3 regions of the Pectinatus frisingensis genome follow, and region 1 is predicted to be linked to each of the others. Evidence: riboswitches for the same ligand, from Rfam matches in the RefSeq annotation. Region 1 holds a riboswitch; each other region holds the start of a gene.
The links. Region 1 has a riboswitch for thiamine pyrophosphate ahead of thiT (energy-coupled thiamine transporter ThiT). Riboswitches for the same ligand answer to the same signal wherever they lie in the genome.
Positions count from the first base shown of each region.

Region 2: linked by a shared signal. The riboswitch ahead of thiS (sulfur carrier protein ThiS) and the one ahead of thiT (energy-coupled thiamine transporter ThiT) in region 1 are both predicted to bind thiamine pyrophosphate.
Region 3: linked by a shared signal. The riboswitch ahead of thiC (phosphomethylpyrimidine synthase ThiC) and the one ahead of thiT (energy-coupled thiamine transporter ThiT) in region 1 are both predicted to bind thiamine pyrophosphate.

Region 1 is NZ_CP045424.1:1,146,278-1,149,561, reverse strand. Features, by position in the region: gene F8M42_RS05360 (methyl-accepting chemotaxis protein) at 1-1,040, shown strand, start outside; TPP riboswitch at 1,105-1,199, shown strand; gene thiT (energy-coupled thiamine transporter ThiT) at 1,250-1,864, shown strand; gene F8M42_RS05350 (thioesterase family protein) at 2,227-2,670, shown strand; gene F8M42_RS05345 (hypothetical protein) at 2,676-2,825, shown strand; gene F8M42_RS05340 (sodium ion-translocating decarboxylase subunit beta) at 2,847-3,284, shown strand, end outside.
Region 2 is NZ_CP045424.1:2,852,974-2,856,257, reverse strand. Features, by position in the region: gene thiH (2-iminoacetate synthase ThiH) at 1-801, opposite strand, end outside; gene F8M42_RS13420 (thiazole synthase) at 803-1,600, opposite strand; gene thiS (sulfur carrier protein ThiS) at 1,597-1,803, opposite strand; TPP riboswitch at 1,873-1,981, opposite strand; gene F8M42_RS13410 (transporter substrate-binding domain-containing protein) at 2,297-3,088, shown strand; gene F8M42_RS13405 (amino acid ABC transporter permease) at 3,164-3,284, shown strand, end outside.
Region 3 is NZ_CP045424.1:310,965-314,248, forward strand. Features, by position in the region: gene thiC (phosphomethylpyrimidine synthase ThiC) at 50-1,372, opposite strand; TPP riboswitch at 1,467-1,563, opposite strand; gene F8M42_RS01465 (universal stress protein) at 1,716-2,147, shown strand; gene rpsR (30S ribosomal protein S18) at 2,211-2,444, opposite strand; gene F8M42_RS01475 (single-stranded DNA-binding protein) at 2,462-2,896, opposite strand; gene rpsF (30S ribosomal protein S6) at 2,917-3,204, opposite strand.

The DNA.
Region 1 (3,284 bases):
CAGCACAAAAGACTGCTCAGGGAGATTTACGACAGCAGATACAGATCGAAGGAACTTCAGAAATAAAAGAATTAGGCCATCATTTTAATACAATGTTGTCCAGTCTGAAACAAGTTATCACCGAAACGGCTACTGCCAGTGAAACCGTTTCCGCCGCATCAGAAGAATTATCATCTTCAATAGATTCCGTGGGAACTTTAACCAATAATATCAGAAATACTGTGGATAATACTGTCAACAGTACAAAAGATAAGATGGCTGTGTCAAAAAACTCCATCAACATGGTGACTAATATGGTAGAAAATGTTGAAAAAACAGCTCAATTTGCCGATACTATAGCTAAATCAGTAGAAAATAGTAAAACCATCATTGATACCGGCTCTAAACAGTCAGATGATGTTGTGCGAAAAATTACCGACATACAGGCAGATGTGGACAAAACTACCGAGGTAATAACCGTGTTAGGTGAAAAATCACAACAAATTGAACAAATTGTTGACACAATAACCGGAATTGCAGGACAAACCAATCTCCTGGCATTAAATGCTGCCATAGAAGCCGCCAGAGCCGGTGAACACGGCAGAGGTTTTTCCGTGGTAGCCGAAGAAGTTTCTAAATTAGCCTCACAATCAGAAGAAGCAGCAAAAGAAATAGCCGGTATTGTCAGTGAAGTAAAATCCGATACAGCCAATGCTGTCAACACCATGGAGAAAAACCGCCATACAGTTCAGACCGGTGTAGAATCAGTGCAAAAAACAGTAACTGTATTTAAAAAGATATATGAAGTAATTGAAGAATTAAACACTCAATTACAAAAAATACTGACTATATCAGAAGAACAAAAAAACAGCAGCAAAAAGGTCAATGATTCTATACAGGAACTGGGACATTTCTTTGAAGATAATATGAAAAATTTGGAAAGCATGGCAGCTTCCGGAACCTCCCAGGCAAACTCTATGCAGGAAATAAAAACTGCATCTAACTCACTGGCACAGATGGCCGTATCATTAAGTGAAACTATAAATAAATTTTCAATATAATCATCTCAATAATCCGGCACTGGAAAAAGTTTCCTTTTTGCAGTAAAATAGTCTTAAAAAATAAATGTAATGCTAGGGGTGCCCAGCGGCTGAGAGCAATATTGCAACCCTTTACCTGATCTGGATAATACCAGCGGAGGGAAGCGTATCCAAGCAGTGTTTTCCATGAATAGGAAGCGCTGCTTTATTTTATGAATGGAGATTTTTATATGACGGAAATATCGGGAAAATTGACAGTTATTGCAGCCTCACCATCCAGTGTCTTCTCCTTATTGGGATTATTGCTGTTAATCTTGGCATTCTTGTATATCAAAAAACTTAAAATAGATTTAAAAATGCTGATTAATATTGCACTAATGCTTGCCTTGGCCTTTATATTACATCTATTGCGTCTTTATCACATGCCGCAAGGCGGCAGTGTAACTTTGGGCGGTATGATACCGCTTTTACTGATAGCATTTCGCTATGGACCGGGAGGAGGATATTTAGCCGGCTTTGCCTATGGCATGATCAATCTATTACAAGATCCTTTCATCTTACAACCAGTACAAGTATTGTTTGATTACCCGCTTCCTTATATGGCACTTGGTCTGGCGGGTTATTTTAAAAATAGGATATACTTAGGTGTGTTGATTGGTATCACTGCCCGTTTCTTATGTCATTTTATATCTGGAGTTGCCTTTTTTGGCAGCTATGCTCCGGCCGGTATGTCACCATACTGGTATTCACTGATTTTTAATGCTTCATATTTATTACCAGAGTTGATCATATGCCTGCTAATTATTCGCGTACTGCCAATAAGACAATTACTGCATAAAATGTAAACCTGGTCAAATATTTCACTGTCATAATGCTGTAGTTTTCGTTATATTACAAAACTGCAGCATTTTCATTCTGCTAATATAAAATATTCATTATGATTAATTGTTATAGCTGCTATGATTAATTGTATTTTTAAGAATAATAGGAATAATTAATCTACGTGTTCTGTATACACTTTTAAAATCAGGCTTTTGTCATGCGTAAAAGTAATATCCAACATAACATTATGGTATTCGACAGTATCGGACAGTGATGCTATTATAAACCTACAGTTAAAGGTAATTATCCAAACAAGTGCACTGAATAAACCTCACAAACCATGGTATAAGAGGAATGTTACTGTATTTTCAGGGGAGGAAGTAAAATGTTTGATGCTAAAACTTTACTGACCGTTGGACAAAATTCGATAATGAGAAAAGTAGTCCAACGTTCCGACACAGCTGCCAGTTATTCAAAAGATCTTAACAGATTTTTGTCAACGACGGCAGTAATTGATATGGCAATCCGGGCATCAATGGAGACGATTGATAAATATCTGCCGGATAATTTTATCAGCATCGGATTCGATATAAAGTTTACTCATACAGCCGCTACCAGTCTTGGTATGACAGTAACTGTCAAAGCCAGTATAGTGGCTATTGAAGGTCATGAAATTGATCTTCATATAGATGTATGGGATGAACAAGGAGAAATTGGCTATGGGACCCATAAAAGAAGCATCGTAAGTAAACAACATTTATATGACCATGCAGATCGCCGGACTCGTTTTCTGGCAAATCAACGCATAGAAGAATCTAAACAGGGGTGATTAATATGATGTTGTCTGATGATATAACAGGAGCATTATCACTAAGCATAATAGATTTTATATTAAGTTTTGTATTCATTGCCGGAATAGGTGGGATATTGTACTTGTTCCCATACATAAATAAATTAGGTGAAGTAAAAGAAAGCAAGTACTGACTTATATGAGGAAGTGATTTTATGATTGATTTTGGTGCGCTTATGAACGCCCTGCTGTCCCAGACAGGACTGATATCGATATCACTGGGGAATATAGTAATGATACTCATTGGCGCCGTTATGCTATATCTTGGCATTGGCAAAAAATATGAACCGTTTTTACTGGTGGGAATCGGTCTGGCCTGCATAGTAACAAATATACCTGGTTCGGGATTAGCTGAGCCCGGCGGGTTGTTTTATTACGCTTATAAAGGTGTCGAATTATTAATTCTGCCGCCATTGATTTTCTTGGGTATTGGTGCAATGACCGATTTTGGTCCAATGATTGCCAATCCATCACTAGTCATCTTGGGTGCGGCCGCTCATCTTGGTATCTTTGTTGCATTAATTGGTGCTAAAATATTAGGTTTTTCACTAGCCGAAGCTTGTTCTATCGGTATAATTGGTGGAGCTGATGGG
Region 2 (3,284 bases), 1.2 Mb from region 1:
TGAACAAGGACAAATTCTCGGTGTAGAAACAGCTATTTCTACTTCTTTGTATTTATGTTGGAGATAGTCGGCATGAATACCTGTAAAAAAGGCTTCTTCGCGCCATTCATTAAGTCCCAGTAACGCTCCAATATTGACATTTCTCATGCCGGCTCGACAGGCACGTTCCGGGGCATCAAGGCGAAATTCATAATTTGCTTTTGGCCCGCCTGGATGAAGTGATTGATAAACTTTTTTGTTATAGCATTCCTGAAACATGGTCATACCATCTACACCGGCTTGTACGGCACGATTATAATCGGCTTGGGAAAATGAATATACTTCAATGGCAATGCTGTCAAAATAATCATGCAGAACCTGTACAGCTTCCAGAATATAATCCACTGGACTGTATTTTTGTGATTCACCGGTCAATATCAATATGTTGCGTAAACCGGTTTGGGCAATATTGGCGGCTTCTATTTTTATTTCATCCATGTTTAAACAGCGGCGGTTAATGGTATTTTTGTGATTAAATCCACAATAAACGCAAAGATTATCGCAATAATCAGCAATGTACATTGGTGTGAATAGCTGCATGGTATAGCCAAAGTTTTTGATTGTTTCATAACGCGAACGCTGTGCCATTTCTTCCAAGCAATCTTGTGCCGCAGGAGATAATAGTACAAGAAAATCTTTGCGTGTTAGATGTTCCTTGGACAATGTCTGCTGTACAGTCTGCGGTGTGACATGGGCAAAAAAATCTTTAAAATCAAGATGATTGTAAAATTGTTTTTCTGCTAAAAAATTTTCGGAAGACATTTTAATTTACCTCCTTACGTAGAAAACCAGTAAGCGGTGATGAAGCACTTGCTCTTATGGATGATGTGCGTCCCATACCGGCAAGAAAAGCAATCCTTCCAGCTTTAACGGCTAAAGAGAAAGCGGCTGCCATTTGCTGGGGATCATTTGCAGTGGCAACAGCCGTATTAGTTAAAATAGCGGCGGCGCCCAATTCCATGCATTCAGCAGCTTCAGATGGTTTGCCGATACCGGCATCCACAATTATAGGAAGATCGATTTCGTCAATGATTATTTTTAGTAATTCTTTGGTACGCAGTCCTCGATTTGAACCGATCGGAGCGGCTAACGGCATTATGGCAGCTGCCCCTGCGTCAGCTAAATGTTTGGCGGTCATTAAATCAGGACTGATATAAGGTAGCACAGTGAATCCTTCTTTAACCAGTAGTTGAGTTGCTTTGAGTGTTTCTTGGTTATCTGGCAGAAGATAGCGGTTATCAGCAATAACTTCAATTTTTATCCAGTCACCGCAGCCCATGGCTTTAGATAAATGGGCAATGCGAATAGCCTCATCGGCAGTTCTGGCACCGGAGGTATTTGGCATTAAAATAACATCATCAGGAATATAATCGAGGATGTTTTCTGATTGGGAATGTTCATTGGCACGTCTTAATGCTACTGTTACCACCGCTGCATCACCGGCGTGGATGATAGCAGGCATTTTTTTGTTATTGGGAAATTTTCCTGTACCAATGAGCAATCTGCTTTTAAGAATTTTTTTCCCGATTATTAGTTTATCATCATTCATCATTTGAATCATTTTGAACCGCCCCCCATAAAAGTTACGATTTCCAGAGTGTCATTTTCTTTGAAAAATGTTGTAGACCAAGCTGTTTTATCTACGATCATTTCGTTAAGTTCAACGACGGCACGTCCATTACTGAGTTTGCGCTCCTGCATTATAGTGAGGATAGTGGTCTTGTCAGTAACTGATGTAGATTTGCCATTAATTAATATTTGCAAAATAATAAATCTCCCTTTTAAATTTAGAATAAAAAAACGCCTATCCTGATAAGGATAGACGCATACTTGTTAGTAAGTCGAAAAGCTCCCTCCGCAGGCATTATCCCGATCAGGTAAAAGGTCAGGTACTAACAGTCCTTTCTCAGCCACTTGCATAGAGGCTCCCTTGCTGATATTCTATTAGGGTCATTGTAAAGCGATTAAATGGTTTTGTCAAATACTTATACTGGAGAATTAAAAAATAATAGGAGTTTTTGCTATTATTTTATTGATAAACTTCATTATTTTAGGGATAATTGCACTATCTTTTTATAAATTTAAATAAAAAAATAAATTTTTATAGAAAATATTAAATATAAGTATTGACCTTTATAAACCTCTATGATATTATAATGCCAAAGATAGTTCGATTGAGGCAATGCAGCCGAAAAATACTAATTAATTAAGTGTTTTTCGGCTTTTTTTATGCAAAGTATACTAAGGAGGAGTTTTAATGAAAGTAAAAAAAATCATGGCGGCATTAGCTGTATCGGCACTTGCCGTGGTAATGCTGGCCGGTTGCGGCAGTACGGAAAAAGAGTCGGCATCAAGTACTGAATCATCGGCAGATAAAGTTTATACAATTGCCTGTGATGCTAAGTATGCACCGTTTTCAATGGAAGTTGATGGAAAATATAAAGGCATTGATGTTGAGCTATTAGATGCAATTGCTAAAGAAGAAGGTTTTAAATATAATTTAAAACCAATGGATTTCAGCGGAATTATTCCGGGACTTGTATCAGGCCAGCTTGATGGTGCTATAGCAGGTATCACAATTACTGATGAACGCAAAAAAACAGTGGATTTTTCTGATCCTTATATCAAATCAGGTTCATCTATAGTAGTAAACAAGGATAATACAAGTATTAATAAATTAGCTGATATAACAGGTAAAACGGTAGCCGTAAAAAAAGGTACCACTGGGGCTAAGTTTGTTGAAGATAACAAGGATAAATACAATTTAAATATAACTTACTATGATGATTCACCAGGAATGATGATGGCAGTTGCTAATGGTAATGCAGACTTTTTATTGGAAGATTATCCGGTCATTTCTTATCAGATAAAAATAGGTGAACAAGCCAAGCTTCGTGTCGCAGTTGAAGATGTTAATGATAATCCGCCACAGTACGGTTTTGCAGTTAAAAAGGGAAGCAATGCTGATTTACTTAAAATGTTTAATGAAGGATTAAAGAAGATTAAGGACAATGGGACATATGATAAAATTATAAAACAATATCAGTAAAACATAGTAAATAAATAGTGAAATCCGGCGGATGGAGGAATCCATCCGCTGCTTTTTACTTATGAGGGATAAAATATGAATGACTATTTTTCTTTATTAATTGAATGTTTACCATCCTTACTTGCTGGCCTTAAAATTACGATGATAATGGCTGGTGCTTCACTTATTTTAGCATTTATCGTTGGTTTGATTTTGG
Region 3 (3,284 bases), 840 kb from region 1:
TGTTTGGTCAAGTGATTTATTATGATTAGCAGGTGCGGTTAATATAAGTTTAATCACAATTACCGGTTTCTTCGCAAAATAATACTTTTTCACCATTGAGGATTTTATTTGTAGTCCTTACGGCGCACATTTTACCGCACATAGAACATGTATGGCGTTCTGCCGGAGGTGTGCTTTCATAATATTGGCGGGCTTTTTGGGGATCAATAGCTTCTTTGAACATACCTTCCCAGTCAAGCTTATGCCTGGCATCAGCCATGCGATTATCCTGATCGCGGGCACTCGGAAGTTTTTTTGCAATGTCAGCGGCATGAGCAGCAATTTTGGCAGCTATAATACCATCACGGACATCGTTTAAGTCGGGCAGGCGCAAATGTTCAGCGGGGGTAACATAGCAAAGAAAATTAGCCCCATTGGCTGCGGCAATGGCACCGCCGATGGCTGAAGTAATGTGGTCATAACCAGGAGCAATATCTGTGACCAGTGGACCTAAGACATAAAATGGTGCGTTATGACAGAGCCTTTTCTGCAATTTCATATTAGCAGCTATTTCATCCATAGCCATGTGGCCTGGACCTTCCACCAGGACTTGGACATCGGCTTTCCAGGCACGTTCTGTAAGATAACCAATTTCAATTAATTCACCAATTTGTCCTGCATCGGTAGCATCATCAAGGCAGCCAGGGCGCAATGAATCACCTATTGATATGGTAACATCGTGGTCACGCAAAATTTCTAATACATCATCATAATGCTCGAAGAAAGGATTTTCATTGCCGGTCATTTCCATCCAGGCAAACAGCAGTGAACCACCACGTGAAACAATATTCATGCGGCGCCCGCTGCGCTTGAATGCTTCCAATGCCCGACGATTGATTCCAGCGTGAATAGTCATGAAATCAACACCTTCTTTAGCATGGGCTTCTATGACGTGTAAAAAATCGTCAGATGTCATTTTCAGTAAGTCTTTTTCTAAATAACCAATGGCGTCATACATAGGAACTGTACCAATCATTGCTGGAGAATAGTCGATTAATTTTTGGCGGAATTCATGTGTTTTGCCATAATTGGATAAATCCATTATGGATTCGGCACCCATGTCGACAGCCATTTTTACTTTGTCCATTTCCAAGTCGTAATTTTTAGCGTCACCGGATACTCCGAGATTAACATTGATCTTTGTTTTTAATCCGTCTCCGATACCTTCGGCTGATAATGATTGATGGTGGATGTTAGCCGGAATGGCGATGACACCATGGGAAACGCGTTCTCTTATCCATTCAGGTGAGCGGTTTTCTTTTTTTGCAACTAGCGAAATTTGTTCTGTTATAATGTTTTTTCTGGCGGCTTCTAACTGCGTTTTGTAATTCATATATGTCCTCTTTTCAAATTGTTATTTAATCCGGATCGGGAAAATGCGCTGAAATATAAAAAAAACTACCTTCCTGTGGAGAAAAGCAGTTTTAAAATCGTGGCATTGAGCTTCCCTACAATGGTATTAACCAACAGGTTCAAAGGGTTGGGCAATTGCCCTCTCAGCTTAAAGCACCCCTGCTCAGGTCAGTCTAACAAAATAAGTAATTTATGTCAAGATTTATACAGCCGGATAAGGTGTTTATCTATAAAAATTTTACAAGGTTTTTAACAAATTATATAGAAATAATACATATATAAGGAATACGTAATAATATTAACAAAGGTAAAGGGTGATGAATATGAGAGAATTTAAATCCATCATGGTCCCTATCGACGGGTCGATGCATTCTGAACATGCTTTGCAGCAGGCGGTATATATTGCAAAACTGAGCAAAGCAACATTGAATGTACTTTATGTAATTGATCTAAACACAGCAGTATCTGCCTTTGAAAGAATGACTTTGGATGCATATATTCCAGGGGATATTGATGCGCAGGGAAAGAAGATATTGGATCATGCAAAAGAAGTAGTTGGTGATTTACCACAAACAGAATATACGCTGAAAATAGGAGATCCGGCTAAAATGATTTTGACTTATTCTAAGGAAAGTGATGCTGATCTTATTGTAATGGGGAGCAGAGGCCTGGGCGCTATAAAGCAGATAATAATGGGAAGTGTAAGCCAATATTTGGTGACACATGCTGAATGTCCTGTGTTAGTAGTTAGATAGGATAAAATAATAAAAAGGGGCTGTGACAAAATGAGAAATCATTTTGTCCACAGCCCCTTTTTATTATTCTGCTGTAAATGGCAGTAAAGCGATATTGCGAGCACGTTTTATAGCTAACGTTACCTGACGTTGATGACGAGCACAATTACCGGAAATACGACGCGGTAAAATTTTACCGCGTTCAGTAATAAAACGACGTAATTTAGCAACATCCTTATAATCAATAGAATCAACTTTATCTGCACAAAAACTACAAACTTTTCTTTTTGGTCTTCTGTTTCTATCACGTTTAACCAACTGGAAACCCTCCTAATTTAAAATGGAATTTCTTCGTCAGGGGGCAGCTCAGAGCCAAATGAAGCGGCTGCCGGAGCAGATGTGCTTGATGAATTGGATTGTTCCGGAGCATTTGAATAATTATTATCCGAATGTGTTGGGCGGGAACCCATAAACTCAATATCGTTGGCGATTACTTCGGTTACATAGCGTTTTGAACCATCTTGGGCATCATAACTGCGTATCTGCAGATAGCCATCTACGAGAATCTGACTGCCCTTAACCAGATTGTTACCACATATTTCAGCTAATTTCTGCCACGCAATTATGGTAAAAAAATCAGCATTATTTTGTTGATCACGAGAAAAACGTTTATTTACAGCCAGACGGAATGAAGCTACAGCTTTACCTGTCTGGGTATAACGCACTTCTGGATCAGTGGCAAGACGCCCTGCTAAAATGACTTTATTCATAATCGTCCCCCCTAGACAAATTATTTTTCGTCTAATCTTATAATCATATGTTTTAAGATTTCATCAGTAATCTTCATTACACGATCAACTTCATTAATACAAGCCGGTTCGGCAGTGATATCGAACAAGCAGTAAAAACCGTCCATGCAGTCTTTTATTTCATAGGCAAGACGTTTTTTACCCCAACGGTCTTCTTTATCAATAGTGCCGCCATTATCGGTAATAATGCCGAAAAACTTTTCGATTACTGCATTGGTCTGTTCTTCTTCCATTGGTTTTACAATAAATATGACTTCGTACTTTCTCACGAAATCACCTCCCTCTTTGGACTATCGGCTCTTTTATAAGAGCAGGGGATTCAAAATTAAATTTTGAAACCAGTCTTAAA